One region of the Streptomyces sp. NRRL F-5755 genome, then DNA from elsewhere that is predicted to be linked to it. Evidence: riboswitches for the same ligand, from Rfam matches in the RefSeq annotation. Region 1 holds a riboswitch; the other holds the start of a gene.
The links. Region 1 has a riboswitch for S-adenosylmethionine ahead of ADK86_RS22330 (aminotransferase class V-fold PLP-dependent enzyme). Riboswitches for the same ligand answer to the same signal wherever they lie in the genome.
Positions count from the first base shown of each region.

Region 2: it holds a riboswitch for S-adenosylmethionine, as region 1 does, so the genes downstream of both, thrC (threonine synthase) here and ADK86_RS22330 (aminotransferase class V-fold PLP-dependent enzyme) in region 1, are expected to answer to the same signal.

Region 1 is NZ_LGCW01000262.1:97,395-104,863, forward strand. Features, by position in the region: gene ADK86_RS22310 (NYN domain-containing protein) at 463-1,839, opposite strand; gene ADK86_RS22315 (hypothetical protein) at 1,871-2,110, opposite strand; gene ADK86_RS22320 (rhomboid family intramembrane serine protease) at 2,384-3,103, shown strand; gene ADK86_RS22325 (Lrp/AsnC family transcriptional regulator) at 3,100-3,381, shown strand; gene ADK86_RS22330 (aminotransferase class V-fold PLP-dependent enzyme) at 3,480-4,862, opposite strand; SAM riboswitch class IV at 5,035-5,152, opposite strand; gene trpD (anthranilate phosphoribosyltransferase) at 5,237-6,301, opposite strand; gene ADK86_RS22340 (cytochrome b) at 6,449-7,469, opposite strand, start outside.
Region 2 is NZ_LGCW01000039.1:23,517-30,985, forward strand. Features, by position in the region: gene ADK86_RS07030 (SDR family NAD(P)-dependent oxidoreductase) at 1-101, opposite strand, end outside; gene groL (chaperonin GroEL) at 292-1,917, opposite strand; gene ADK86_RS07040 (cold-shock protein) at 2,284-2,487, opposite strand; gene ADK86_RS07045 (MoaD/ThiS family protein) at 2,921-3,199, opposite strand; gene thrC (threonine synthase) at 3,355-4,644, opposite strand; SAM riboswitch class I at 4,662-4,814, opposite strand; gene ADK86_RS07055 (glucosyl-3-phosphoglycerate synthase) at 4,978-5,925, shown strand; gene ADK86_RS07060 (alpha,alpha-trehalose-phosphate synthase (UDP-forming)) at 6,021-7,469, shown strand, end outside.

The DNA.
Region 1 (7,469 bases):
GGAGGCGAGCTCCTTCTTCCTTCAGCCGCCTACCGGGAGTGGGGGGTAGCTGGACCCCGGCTCCGCGCCAACGCCGCGGATCTGGCGGTTCCTTCACTGTTCATCCCGGATGGATGATCAACTGCATGAAGGGTCGAGGCATGACCTTAGTAACCGAGTTGTGATCGCTTCAAATCCTCACCGGAAAAAACTCCCGGATGCTCCTCATCCTTTACCAACATCACACAGGCAGTAGCGGTCACTTGACACTCAGGCACGAACGGCAGGCATGAGATGCCTCATTGATGGGTACACCTTTACCTCCGTCCCGCGCGCCGCACCGGCCTCGAACCCCCCGGCGGCACTTCCCGGAACCTACCTCCCGCACCACCCCGGCTGTCCCGCGTTCCGGACAAGTCGTACGCATAGTACGGATCGCACGAATCGCACGAACGGACCGTACGACCCGCAGCCCACGGTGGTTCAGGTGCGGGCGAGCCGCTTGAGCAGCAGGGCGGAAGCCACCGGCCGCGCCCCCGCCTTGGCGACGCCGTCGGCCACCTCGCGGTCCGTGGAGACCACCACCACCGGGCGGCCGGGCGGCTCGGCCCGTACGAGCTGGCGGATCAGCTCATCGGCCGTCACACCCGGCTTGCTGAACAGGACCCGCACCCCGCGCGGCGGCGCGAGCAGCACCGGCGCGGCCAGCTCGGCGCCGTCGAAGACACACGTCATCTCCGCGCCCGTCTGCGCCGCCAGCACCGCCAGGCCCCCCAGCAGCCGCAGCCGCTGCTTGTCCAACGGCATCGTGGGATAGCCGGTCTTGGTGACGTTGTAGCCGTCCACCACCAGGTGGGCCTGCGGCAGCGCCAGCAGTTGGTCGAGCAGCGCGGGGTCGGTCTCCGACAGCGCGCGCGTGGCGATGTCCTTCGGCGTCATCTTCCCCGGCGCCACGGCGTCGACGGTGTCGGCCGGGTGTGTGTCGGCGGGCGGCAGCGCCAGTTCGCGGCGCAGGCCCTGGGCCGCATCCAGCACGGTGTCCAGCAGCAGCCGCAGCCGCATGTCCTCGACGCTGCGGCCCTCCCGCGTGGCGCGGCGGCTGGCCTCCAGCGAGCCCTCGGCCTCCGCGATCCGGGCCTTGAGGCGGCGCACCTCACTGTCGGCCGCACTCTTCTCCTGCGCGGCGGCGGCCCGTACGGACTCCGTCTCGGCCACGGCCTTGCGCACCGCCGCCTCACCGCGCTTGACGTCGCTGAGCGCGCTGCGCAGCTTGCGCTGCAACGACTCGTTCTCCTTGCGCAGCGCGTCCAGGTCGCCGCGGACGCGCTCGGCCTCGCTCCGCGCCTCCGCGCGGGCCCGCGCCAGTTCCTCGCGCAGCGCCGCCAGCTCGCGCTCCGCCTCCTCGCCGGCCCGCTCGGCGCGGGCGCGCTGCGCCTCCTCACCGGCCGCCGCGACGAGCTTGACCCAGCCCTCGGGGCGCAGCACATAGGCCGCCGCCGCGACATCGAGCGGGTCGGCGGCGGCGGGCGGGGTGCCGTTGTCCAGCGCCTCGGCCAGCTCCGGCTGGGCCTCGCGCAGCCGGCTCGCGATCCGCTGCCGGAAGACCGCGTCGTTCTCCAGCGCCGCCGCCATCGCGTTGCCCGCGAACTTGGCGCGGCGGCTGGGGGTGAACCGGGCGTACTGCCGCAGCGGCGGCGGAAGTTCGGTGACCGTCAGGCCGCCGAACGCCTCCGCGGTGAGCGCCACGACGCGGCGCCGCACGCCCTCGGGCAACGGACGGTCGAGCACCTCGTCCGCCGCGGCCGCACCGGCCTCGGCATCGCGCTCCGCCCCCGCAGGCCCATCTGGACGCTCCACCACTGCTGCATCGCTCCGATCTCAGGCGCTCGACTCAGGCGCTCGCGCCCGGCCGGTCCACCAGCTCGATCTGGTCGACCGCGTTGCACCAGCGGCAGCGCACGGACTCGATGCTCTCACTGCGCACCTCGCGCTCCTCCACCTTCGCTTCCCCGGCCAGGTCGAAATGGAGGTACTCCACGGCCTCGGACCGGCGGGTCACATCGAAGCGCGTCAGGTTGCCGCACAGCGTGCAGCGCCACCGGGTCCCGTCCGTCGGCAGGGGAACAGCCATGGTGTCGTCCTCTTTCGTCACGCTCGGGCGAGCGGGGCTCGTGCTGTCGTTCGGGGGCTTCCCGCGGTGCGCCGTCGGACTGCGGAAGTACGCGGGGTACTGCCCGTACCCTACGGCCTGATGCCGGTACGGTGCGGGCCCCGGCCGAGAGGCGGGACGCGGCGAGGCGCTCTGTCCCGAATGCCCCCATTGAGCCATGATCACTTCATGACGGCCCCGCCCCTGATCCCCCGGACGCCCCGCGTCCGCTCGGTGCTGACCGTGTTCTCCCGCATGACGAACGTCCTGATCGCCGTGTGCTGTGTCCTCTTCGTCCTCGGCCCCGCCTCCGGCCTCAACGGCATATACGGCACCGGCGACGCCGTCGTCCAGGCCCAGACCGCGTACTTCGAACGGTGGGGCGTCATCCCGCGCGACCTGTGGAGCGGCTCGCCGCGCGCACTGCTCACCCCGCTGACCGCCCTGTTCGTACACGGCAGCTGGCTGCACCTGCTGGGCAACGTGCTCTTCCTGTACGTCTTCGGCGGCATGGCCGAATCCCGGATGGGCCGGCTGCCGTTCACCGTCTTCTACGTCGTGACCGGCTACCTGGCCCTGATGGGCTACGCTGCCGCGCACGCCGCCTCCGGCCAGACCCTGGTCGGCGCCTCGGGGGCGATCTCCGGAGTGCTGGGAGCCTTCCTGTACCTGTTCCCCAGGGCCCGGGTCACCAGTCTCTACCCGTTCCTCTTCTTCCTGCCGCTGCGCTTCCCCGCCTGGATCGTGCTGCTCTTCTGGTTCGTCCTCCAGTGGCTCGCCGCGCAGCGCGACCCCAGCACCCCGGGCGTTGCCTACCTGGCCCATGTCGTGGGCTTCGCCCTGGGCTTCCTCTACGCCTGGGTGCGCTACCGGCCCGCCCCCTGTCCGCCGCGGGACGCCGTCGCGGCCACGGGTAGTGTGGGGTCCGCCGGAACGGCGAAGCAGCAGGCGACCGAGGGAGAGAGCCAGCCGTGATCACTTCGATCGTGCTCATCAAGACCAGTGTGGACCGCATCCCGGAGATCGCGGAGAAGATCGCCGCGCTGGAGGGCGTCAGCGAGGTCTACTCGGTCACCGGTGCGCACGACCTGATCGCGATGGTGCGGGTCGCCCAGCACGACGAGCTGGCGGACGTCATCCCCGGCCGGATCAGCAAGATCCCGGGCGTCGCCTCCACCGAGACGCACATCGCCTTCCGTACGTACTCCCAGCACGACCTGGAAGCGGCCTTCGCCATCGGCCTGGACGCCTGAGAGCCTGGCCGGCGCGGGCGGCTGTGCCCGCCCGCGCCGGCGTCACCCGCGCCGCGGCGCCCGGACAGCGGAGCGCCGCGGCAGGGTGGTCCTGAGGGCTACGCCGCCGTGTCCGGCACGCAGCGCCCGTCCTCGGTGCGGTAGCTCCACCGCGCGCCGTCCGCGACCAGCTCCTTGACGGCCCGTACGAAGCGGTCCACGTGCTCGTCGGGCGTACCGGCGCCGAAGCTCACCCGGATGGCGTTCAGGCTCTTCTCCCCCGGCGCGCCCTCCGGCGCACCGCACTCGCCGGGCGCCTGCGACTCGGCGCCCAGCAGGGTCCGTACGAGCGGGTGCGCGCAGAACAGCCCGTCGCGGACGCCGATTCCGTACTCCGCCGAGAGGGCCGCCGCGAAGTGCGAGCTGTTCCAGCCGCGGACCACGAAGGACAGCACGCCCACCCGCGGCGCGTCGTCCCCGAACAGCGACAGCACGGTCACCTCGGGCACCTCGGCGAGGCCCGCCCGTACCCGCTCGACCAGGTGCTGCTCCCGGGCGACCAGGTTCTCGAACCCCGCCTCGGTGAGGGCCTTGCAGGCGGCGGCGATGGCGTAGGCGCCGATGACGTTGGGCGAACCGGCCTCGTGGCGGGCGGCGGTGGTGTGCCACTCGACGTCCACCCCGCCGTCGGAGCGGCGCGCGACCGTACGGCTGGCGCCGCCGCCCGCGAGGTACGGCTCCGCCTCCTGGAGCCAGTCCGCGCGCCCGGCCAGCACACCGGCGCCGAAGGGCGCGTACAGCTTGTGGCCGGAGAAGGCCACCCAGTCCACATCCAGTTCCGCGATGTCGACCGGGTGGTGCGGGGCGAGCTGGGCGGCGTCCAGCACGATCCGCGCGCCGTGCGCGTGCGCCGCCGCGGCCAGCTCCCGTACGGGCCACAGCTCACCGGTCACATTGGACGCACCCGTCACGCAGACCAGGGCGTTCTTGTACGGCTCGCGCTCCGCGAGCGCCCGCTCCAGGGTGTCCACCGCCTGCCCCGGCGTGCGCGGCGCGTCCAGGTAGGTCACCTCGACGTCCGTGCGCTGCTCCCAGGGCAGCAGCGAGGCGTGGTGCTCGGTCTCGAAGACGAAGACCCGGGTGTCCGCGGGCAGCACCGCGGCCAGCAGATTGAGCGAGTCGGTGGTGGAACGGGTGAAGACCACCTGGTCTCCTTCCCGGACCCCGAGGAACCGGGCCACCTCCGCCCGGCTGTTCTCGAACAGGTCGGTGGACAGCTGCGAGAGGTAGCCCGCGCCGCGGTGCACACTGCCGTAGTACGGGGCGTACGCGGCCACGTCGTCCCAGACGCGCTGGAGCGCGGGGGCGCTGGCGGCGATGTCCAGCGCCGCGTACTCGACCTCGCCGCCGGTGACGAGCGGGACCAGGACGTCGCGACCCAGCACGGGCAGCGGGGCGCAGACGGCGGAAGCGGAATCGGTGGCGGCAGCGGAAACAGGCATGGCGAACTCCCGTGAAGGCAGGGCGACTTCGCTGCGGGGCGCACACGCCTGAGCGGGGCCGGCCGACAGCGGTGAAAGAAGAAAAGGGTGCGGAAAACGGGGCCGGACGGCCCTAACGCATTCGCTGCATCACGAGAGATCTCCCTCAAGGACCAGGATCCCTGGCACGAGGGATCCGCGCTTGCCGCAGACCTCGCTGCCTGCGGCCTGGTCATCACCCGGGGCACCCCGCCACGGACGGAGGGTTGCCGGACAGCGGGCCGGGGCCGTAGTCGCTGTCACTCGTGACCTGCGCAGCATCATGCCACACGAACAGACGCGCGCAAGGCCCGGTCCGCGATCCGGACCGAGCCCTGCGTCACATCACCGCCGGCTCAGGCGTTGCTGGCCGCCACCCACCGCTCCAGGGCCCGGCGGGCCGCGCCGGAGTCGATGGCCTCGGCGGCCCGCTCGATGCCCGCCGCGATCTGCTCGGCCAGCGGCGCCCCGGTCGGCGCCAGCGCCACCAGCGCCGCCGCCGAGTTCAGCAGCACCGCGTCGCGCACCGGCCCGTGCTCGCCGCCCAGCAGGCGGCGCGCCACGTCGGCGTTGTACGAGGCGTCGGCGCCGCGCAGCGCCTCCACGGGCACCAGGTCGATCCCCACGTCCCGCGGGTCGAAGGTCTCCTCCCGTACGGCGCCGTCGCGCACCACCCACACCTTGGAGGTGGCGGTGGTCGTCAGCTCGTCCAGCCCGTCGTCGCCGCGGAAGACCAGCGCGGAGGAGCCGCGCTCGGCCAGCACACCGGCCAGGATCGGGGCCATCCGCGCGTCGGCGACGCCGGTGGCCTGGGCGCGGACCTTCGCCGGGTTGGTCAGCGGGCCCAGCACGTTGAAGGTCGTACGGATGCCCAGCTCGCGCCGTGCGGCGGCGACGTGCCGCAGCGAGGGGTGGAACTTCACCGCGAAGCAGAAGGTGATGCCGGCCTCCGCGGCCACCTCGACGACCCGGCGCGGCGTCAGGTCGAGGTTGACGCCCAGCTTCTCCAGCACGTCGGACGCGCCGCTGGCCGACGAGGCGGCGCGGTTGCCGTGCTTGACGACCTTGGCGCCGGTGCCGGCGACCACGATCGAGGACATGGTGGAGATGTTGACGGTCTTGGCGCCGTCGCCGCCGGTGCCGACGATGTCCACGCTCGGCCCCGGCACCTCGATGAGGTTGGCGTGCGCGTACATCGTCCGTACCAGGCCGGAGATCTCGGCGACGGTCTCGCCCTTGGCGCGCAGCGCCACCGCGAACCCGGCGATCTGCGCGTCGGTGGCCTCGCCGCGCATGATCCGGTCCATCGCCCACGCGGTGTCGTCGGCGCTGAGGTCACGGCCCTGGAGGAGCGCGTCCAGTACGGCCGGCCAGGTGTGGGCCGCCACGCTGTCGCCGCCGTTCGGGGTCGCAACGTTCATGGTCCACACTCCTGGATTCGTGTCCTGCTGATGCGCAAAACCCTATCCGGCGTCCGGGCATGCCGAAGGGCCCCGTCCGATCCTCGAACGGGGCCCTCTGGGTGGCGTACTTACGCGGTGGTACTGCCGTGCGTCACACGGCGGGGATCAGTGGTGGCCGTGGCCGCTGGTGATCTCCTTGTACTCCTCCGGGGTCGGCTTCGGGATGACGTTGTCCTCGCCGTAGTAGCTCTTGGAGAGCTTGGCGCGGAGCTTCGTCGACCGCTTGACCTTCCGCTCGACACCGTTCTCGTCGACCTCCGGGCCGATCTCGAACGGCTTGGGCTGCTCGTGCTGCGTGAGCACGTGCAGCTGCTCCTGGTTGAGCGGCTCGTGCACCTCGATGAACTCACCGTGCGGCAGCCGCTTGATGATGCCGGACTCGCGTCCGTGCAGCACCTTGTCGCGGTCGCGGCGCTGGAGGCCCAGGCAGATCCGCTTGGTGACGATGAAGCCCAGGATCGGGCCCGCGAAGAACGCGATCCGCACGAACCAGGTGATCGAGTTGATCGACAGGTGGAAGTGGGTGGCCCACAGGTCGTTGCCACCGCCGACCAGCATCACCAGGTACGCGATCAGCCAGGCCACACCGAAGCCGGTACGGGTCGGGGCGTTGCGCGGGCGGTCCAGGATGTGGTGCTCGCGCTTGTCGCCGGTGACCCAGGACTCGACGAACGGGTAGACCGCGATCGCCACCAGCACCAGCGGGAAGATCAGGATCGGGATCAGCACACCGAAGTTGATGGTGTGGCCCCAGATGTCCCACTCCCAGCCGGGCATCACACGGACCAGACCCTCGGCGAAGCCCATGTACCAGTCGGGCTGGGCGCCGGTGGACACCTGGTCGGGCCGGTAGGGGCCGATGGCCCACACCGGGTTGATGCTGGCGACCGCCGCGATCACCGAGATCACGCCGAAGACCAGGAAGAAGAAGCCTCCGGCCTTGGCCATGTAGACCGGCAGCAGCGGCATGCCGACGACGTTCTTGTTGGTCTTGCCTGCACCCGGGAACTGCGTGTGCTTGTGGTAGAAGACCAGGATCAGGTGCGCCACCAGCAGGCCGAGCATGATGCCCGGCAGGAGCAGCACGTGGATCGTGAAGAACCTCGGGATGATGTCGTGCCCCGGG
Region 2 (7,469 bases), on a different contig from region 1:
GCGGCCGCCAGGCCCACGCCGCTGCTGCCCCCGGTGATCAGCGCGACGGTGTCCGCGGCGAACCGGTCCGGTCGGGCGGTCCGCCCGTTTCGAGTCGTCATGGGCCGATCGTGCACCGATGGCCCGGGGGCGGCGCAAGGACCGCCGTACAGAACCGGCGGACCTCAGCCGTAAGAGAAGGAGCGCCACGGGGGCCGGACGGCCGCCCGGCCCCGCAAACGCCGCCGGGGCGGCACCCCCCTGGGAGGAGGGGTACCGCCCCGACGATCGAGGACAGATGATCCGGGAGGATCAGAAGTCCATGTCACCGCCCGGCATGCCGCCCGGAGCACCGGCCGCGGCGGCCTTCTCCGGCTTGTCGGCGATGACGGCCTCGGTGGTCAGGAACAGCGCGGCGATCGACGCGGCGTTCTGCAGCGCGGAACGGGTGACCTTGGCGGGGTCGATGATGCCCTCGGCGATCATGTCGACGTACTCGCCGGTCGCGGCGTTCAGACCGTGGCCGACGGCCAGGTTGCGCACCTTCTCCACCACGACGCCGCCCTCAAGGCCGCCGTTGACGGAGATCTGCTTCAGCGGGGCCTCCAGCGCCAGCTTCACAGCGGCGGCACCGGTGGCCTCGTCACCCTCCAGCTCCAGCTTCTCGAAGACCGAGGAAGCCTGCAGCAGGGCGACGCCACCGCCGGCGACGATGCCCTCCTCGACGGCCGCCTTCGCGTTGCGCACGGCGTCCTCGATGCGGTGCTTGCGCTCCTTGAGCTCGACCTCGGTGGCGGCACCGGCCTTGATGACGGCCACGCCGCCGGCCAGCTTCGCCAGACGCTCCTGGAGCTTCTCGCGGTCGTAGTCCGAGTCGCTGTTCTCGATCTCGGCGCGGATCTGGTTGACGCGGCCCTGGACCTGCTCGCTGTCACCGGCACCGTCGACGATGGTGGTCTCGTCCTTGGTGATGACGACCTTGCGGGCGCGGCCCAGCAGGTCGAGACCGGCGTTCTCCAGCTTGAGGCCGACCTCCTCGGAGATGACCGTGCCGCCGGTGAGGATGGCGATGTCGCCGAGCATGGCCTTGCGGCGGTCGCCGAAGCCCGGGGCCTTGACGGCGACGGACTTGAAGGTGCCGCGGATCTTGTTGACGACCAGGGTCGACAGGGCCTCGCCCTCGACGTCCTCGGCGATGATCAGCAGCGGCTTGCCCGACTGCATGACCTTCTCCAGCAGCGGAAGGAGGTCCTTCACGTTGGAGATCTTGGAGTTGACGATGAGGATGTACGGGTCGTCGAGCGACGCCTCCATCCGCTCCATGTCGGTGGCGAAGTACGCCGAGATGTAGCCCTTGTCGAAGCGCATACCCTCGGTGAGCTCCAGCTCCAGACCGAAGGTCTGGGACTCCTCGACGGTGATGACGCCTTCCTTGCCCACCTTGTCCATGGCCTCGGCGATCAGCTCGCCGATCTGGGTGTCGGCGGCGGAGATGGAGGCGGTCGAGGCGATCTGCTCCTTGGTCTCCACGTCCTTCGCCTGCTCCAGCAGGGCGGCGGAGACGGCCTCGACGGCGCGCTCGATGCCGCGCTTGAGCGCCATCGGGTTGGCGCCGGCGGCGACGTTGCGCAGGCCCTCGCGGACCAGGGCCTGGGCCAGGACGGTCGCGGTCGTCGTGCCGTCACCGGCGACGTCGTCCGTCTTCTTCGCGACCTCCTTGACCAGCTCGGCGCCGATCTTCTCGTACGGGTCCTCGAGCTCGATCTCCTTGGCGATGGACACACCATCGTTGGTGATCGTGGGGGCGCCCCACTTCTTCTCGAGGACGACGTTGCGGCCCTTGGGGCCGAGGGTGACCTTGACGGCGTCGGCGAGCTGGTTCATCCCGCGCTCGAGACCGCGCCGTGCCTCCTCGTCGAACGCGATGATCTTGGCCATGTGAAGTGGTCCTCCCGGACTGGGGGTCCCCCCGGACGGAGTCTGGGGGAGGGTGGATACTCCGGACCGCGCTGGCGCCCGCGACGGACGGTCTGCGACCCTGTGGTTCCTTGCCCCACCGGCCCGCGGACCTCACCGAGTCGGTCCTTAGCTGTCACTCTCACTCGTAGAGTGCTAACGCAATGATTAGCACTCGGCACATGAGAGTGCAAGCGCGTTGGCGGGAGCCATCCCCGCCGAGCCCAGGTGTCAAACGGGGTGCGACCGGCTGATCTGGCACTTCCCCGCGGACCCCACCCCAACACAGAAGGTCCGCGCCCCCACGGGAGGACGCGGACCTTCGTACGCAGCAGTCGGTCGGCGCTATCAGCCGGCCACGCGGACCATGTCCGCCTGCGGCCCTTTCTGGCCCTGCGAGATCTCGAACTCGACCCGCTGACCCTCCTCAAGGGTGCGGTAACCGTCCATCTGGATCGCGCTGTAGTGGACGAAAACATCCGCACCACCGTCGACCGCGATGAAGCCGTACCCCTTCTCCGCGTTGAACCACTTGACGGTGCCCTGAGCCATGCCTAACTCCCCTATTACTGGCCCTTGCACAGGACCGCACTCCGCGGACCCGGGTCAGACCTCACCCCCCGACAGGAGGGGGTGTGCGCCGGAACGCGTCGACCGCCGCTGAATGTATCTGTCCAACTGCCCAGCGCAACAGGTCAATCGGACGAGAATTCTGCTCGCGAACAATCGCAAAAATGCGGTTATAAGCCCTTACTCCCGGGCAAGTCGGGCCGGGCAAAGCTCACCAATGGGACGAATCATGTCCACACTTCGCCCACAACTTGCCGGGGTCTCATATGCGTTCGGCACGGGCTCGACGAGGGGTCACCTCAACTGTATCGCCTTTAACAACACGGAATCGCCCCGTCCGCTTCGCAGTGGACGGGGCGATTTCGGCCGCCGGCCCTCTGAAGGGCCGGAAATGATCCTTACGGCTTTCCCGCGCTCAGCAGCCGCCGGCCACCGCGGGAATGATCGAGACGCCCGCGCCGTCCGGCGTCGGGGTTTCCAGACCCTGCTCGAAGCGCACGTCGTCGTCGTTGACGTAGACGTTCACGAAGCGGCGCAGCTTGCCGGTGTCGTCCAGGACGCGCGCCGCGATGCCGGCGTGGTTCTTCTCCAGGTCCTGGATGACCTCGGAGAGGGTGGCCCCTTCGGCGGGCACCTCGGCCCGGCCGCCGGTGTAGGTGCGCAGGATGGTCGGGATGCGGACGTTGACGCTCATGGTGTTTCTGCCTTCCAGGTCGCGGGAGGGGTGTGCGGAGGGGCGGGCGGGCGCGGGCGTACCGGGGCCCGGGGGCGCGGGCGGATGCGTACCGACGCGTACGGAGGTGTGCGGACGCGCGTGGACGCGTACGGGCGCGTCCGGACGTGCGGCGGTCAGCCCGCCAGGCCGGCCGCGCGGAACGCGTCCAGGCTCGGCCGGATGGTGGCCGTCGGTCCGGTGGTCGGCGCGACCGCGTCCAGCGTCTTGAGCCCGTCGCCGGTGTTCAGCACGACGGTGGTCAGCGCCGGGTCGAGCAGACCGTTCTCGATCAGCTTCTTGGTCACGCCCACGGTCACACCGCCGGCGGTCTCCGCGAAGATGCCCTCCGTACGGGCCAGCAGCTTGATCGCGTCCACCACCTGCCCGTCGTTCACGTCCTCGACCGCACCGCCGGTGCGCCGGGCGATGTCGAGCACATACGGGCCGTCGGCCGGGTTGCCGATCGCCAGCGACTTGGCGATGGTGTCGGGCTTCTGCGGCCGTACGACGTCGTGACCGGCCTTGAAGGCGGTCGAGACCGGCGAGCAGCCCTCGGCCTGGGCGCCGAAGATCTTGTACGGCCGGCCCTCGACCAGCCCGAGCGCGATCAGCTCCTTGAGCCCCTTGTCGATCTTCGTGAGCTGCGAGCCCGACGCGATCGGGATGACGATCTGGTCCGGCAGCTTCCAGCCGAGCTGTTCGCAGATCTCGTACGCGAGGGTCTTGGAGCCCTCGCCGTAGTACGGGCGCAGGTTGACGTTGACGAAGCCCCAGCCCTCGCCGAGCGGGTCGCCGATCAGTTCCGAGCAGAAGCGGTTGACGTCGTCGTAGGTGCCCTCGATGCCGACCAGCTCGCCGCCGTAGACCGCGGCCATGACGACCTTGCCCGCCTCCAGGTCGTGCGGGATGAAGACGCAGGAGCGGAAGCCGGCGCGGGCCGCCGCGGCGCCCACCGCGCCGGCCAGGTTGCCGGTGGAGGAGCAGGACAGGGTGGTGAAGCCGAAGGCGCGGGCGGCCTCGACGGCGATGGCGACGACGCGGTCCTTGAAGGAGTGCGTCGGGTTGCCGGAGTCGTCCTTGACGTACAGGCCGCCGGTGACGCCCAGCTCGCGGGCCAGGTTGTCGGCCTTGACCAGCTTGGTCAGGCCCGGGTTCAGATTGGGCTTGTCCGCCACGTCGGCCGGGACGGGCAGCAGCGGCGCGTACCGCCAGATGCTGTTCGGGCCCGCCTCGATCCGCTTGCGCAGGCCCTCGGGGTCGCCGGCCGGCAGGTCGTACGCCACCTCCAGCGGGCCGAAACAGGCCGCGCAGGCGAAGATCGGGCCGAGGTCGAAGCGCTCGCCGCACTCGCGGCAGGACAGCGCGGCGGCGGGGCCCAGGGAAACGGTGGGGCGGGTGGTGCTTTCAGCAGACTGCACAGCCATGGAGGCGAGGCCCTTTCTCCTCATCTTCCTCGCGGCGCATCTCGCCACGAGACGGAATTGGCACCTTCCCTAGCCGGAGCCCCGCGGTCCGCGGCGTGCGCGGAGACGAGACGGCTGGAGGGTTGCCGGGGCTTCAACGGGCCGTATCCCTCTGCCCCTCTGGATGAGCGGTATGGCGCTGGGCCGGGGCCCAGGCGTTTGTCGCGCCGACCCCGGCATGTCCGGGACGATCGCGTTGTTCAAGACTGTAGCCGAAGGGCCGGGCGGTCGAGACAGCCGTCCGCACCGCGAGATGGATCACATCGTGGTCCGGGGAACGAAGGAGACGCGCAGGTGCTGCAAGAGGTGGAGCGCTGGCTGGCCAGCCGGTCCTGGTCGGCCGACGACCGCCCGCTCGACCGGCTGCTGGCTGCCAAGCGCGAGACGGGGCAGACGGTCTCCGTCGTGCTGCCGGCGCTCGACGAGGAGGCGACGGTCGGCGCGATCGTCGAGGCGATCCGTACGGAACTGATGACACCGTCGGTGCCGCTCGTGGACGAGCTGATCGTGCTGGACTCCGGGTCGACGGACGGCACGGCCAAGATCGCGGCGGAGGCGGGCGCGCGGGTGGTCCACCGGGACGAGGTGCTGCCGCGGCTGCCCGCACTGCCCGGCAAGGGCGAGGTGCTGTGGCGTTCCCTGCTGGTCACCCGCGGTGACATCGTCTGCTTCATCGACGCGGACCTGCGCGAGTTCTCCGCCACGTTCGTCTCCGGCATCGTCGGTCCGCTGCTGACCGACCCGGGTGTGCAGTTCGTCAAGGGCATGTACGACCGTCCGCTGGGCGAGGCGGCCGGCCAGGGCGGCCGGGTCACCGAGCTGGTCGCCCGTCCGCTGCTGAACCTGCACTGGCCGCAGCTGGCCGGGTTCGTGCAGCCGCTGGGCGGGGAGTACGCGGCCCGCCGGTCCCTGCTGGAGCGGCTGCCGTTCCCGGTGGGCTACGGCGTGGAGCTGGGCCTGCTGGTCGACGCGCTGCACACGGCCGGGCTGGACGCGCTGGCCCAGGTGGACGTCGGGGTGCGCAAGCACCGCCACCAGGGCGGCCAGGCGCTCGGCCGGATGGCCGCGGCGATCTACCGCACCGCGCAGCTGCGGCTGGCGCGCGGCCACCTGGTGCGCCCGCGGCTGACCCAGTTCGAGCGCGGCGAGGCCGGTTTCGTACCGCGCACCTGGGACGTGGACACCGAGGAGCGGCCGCCGATGGCGGAGATCCCGGAGTACGCGGAGCGGCGCGCGGCCTGAGGCGGGCCCAGGGCTCCTCGTACCCGTCGGAAACCGTGACGTTTCCCCTGCACTCCGCACGTTTGAGCGGATCGGCGGCGGGCTAGTCTCGCAGCATGGTCTCCGAGCGTTCTGGTGCCCAGGTTCTCGTCGCGTCCAACCGCGGCCCGGTGTCGTACACGAAGGGGGACGACGGCGCGCTCACCGCCAAACGGGGCGGCGGCGGGCTGGTCTCCGGACTCTCCGCCATCGGGTCCGACGCCGGTGCGGTGTGGGTGTGCGCCGCCCTCGGGGACGGCGACCGCGAGGCGGCCCGGCGCAGCGGCGGCCACCTGGACACCGCCGATACGGGCGGCCAGCACGTACGCATGCTGGACATCCCCGCCGATGTCTTCACCGACGCCTACAACGGCATCGCGAACTCGGTGCTCTGGTTCGTCCACCACATGCTCTACCAGACGCCGCTGGAGCCCTCCTTCGACGACGCGTTCCGCGCGCGGTGGGCGTCGTACGAGGCGTACAACGCGGCCTTCGCGGACGCGCTCGCCGACGAGGCCGCGCCCGGCGCCGTGGTGCTGATACAGGACTACCACCTCACGCTGGTGCCGGGCCTGCTCCGCGCCCGCCGCCCCGACCTGCGCATCGGGCACTTCTCGCACACGCCGTGGGCGCCCGCCGACTACTTCCGCATGCTGCCGGACGACGTGGCCGAGGCGGTGCTGCGCGGGATGCTGGGCGGCGACCGGGCGGCGTTCCTGACCCGGCGCTGGGCCGAGGCGTTCGCGGACTGCTGCGCGGCGGTGCTGGGCGCCGAGGTGGCGCGCGGCGCGGACGGCGGGGTCAGCATCACGCACGAGGGCCGTACGACCCGGCTCGGCGTGCACGGCCTCGGCGCGGACGCGGAGTTCCTGCGGGAGCGGGCGCACCGGCCGGACGTGGACGAGCGGCTGGCGGCGCTGCGCGAGCAGATCGGCGGCGCGGACCGTAAGACGATCGTCCGGGTGGACCGTACGGAGCTGTCGAAGAACATCGTGCGCGGGCTGCGCGCGTACCGGGCGCTGCTGGCCGGGCACCCGGAGTGGCGCGAGCGGGTCGTGCACGTCGCGTTCGCCTACCCCTCCCGGCAGGACCTGGAGGTCTACCGCGCGTACACCGACGAGGTCGGGCGGCTGGCCGAGGAGATCAACGCCGAGTACGGCACCCCGGGCTGGCAGCCGGTCGTGCTGCACGTGAAGGACGACTTCGCCCGGTCGCTGGCCGCCTACCGGCTCGCCGACGTGGCGCTGGTCAACCCGATCAGGGACGGTATGAACCTGGTCGCCAAGGAGGTCCCGGTGATCTCGGAGCGGGGCTGCGCGCTGGTGCTGTCCCGGGAGGCCGGGGCGTACGAGGAGCTGGGCGACGACGCGTTGTGCGTCAATCCGTACGACATCACGGGCACCGCCCGCGCCCTGCACGAGGCGCTGTCCCTGGAGGACGGCGAGCGGGCCGAGCGCACGAAGCGGCTGGCCGCGGCGGCCACCGCGCTGCCGCCGGACCGGTGGTTCCTCCAGCAGCTGCGGGCG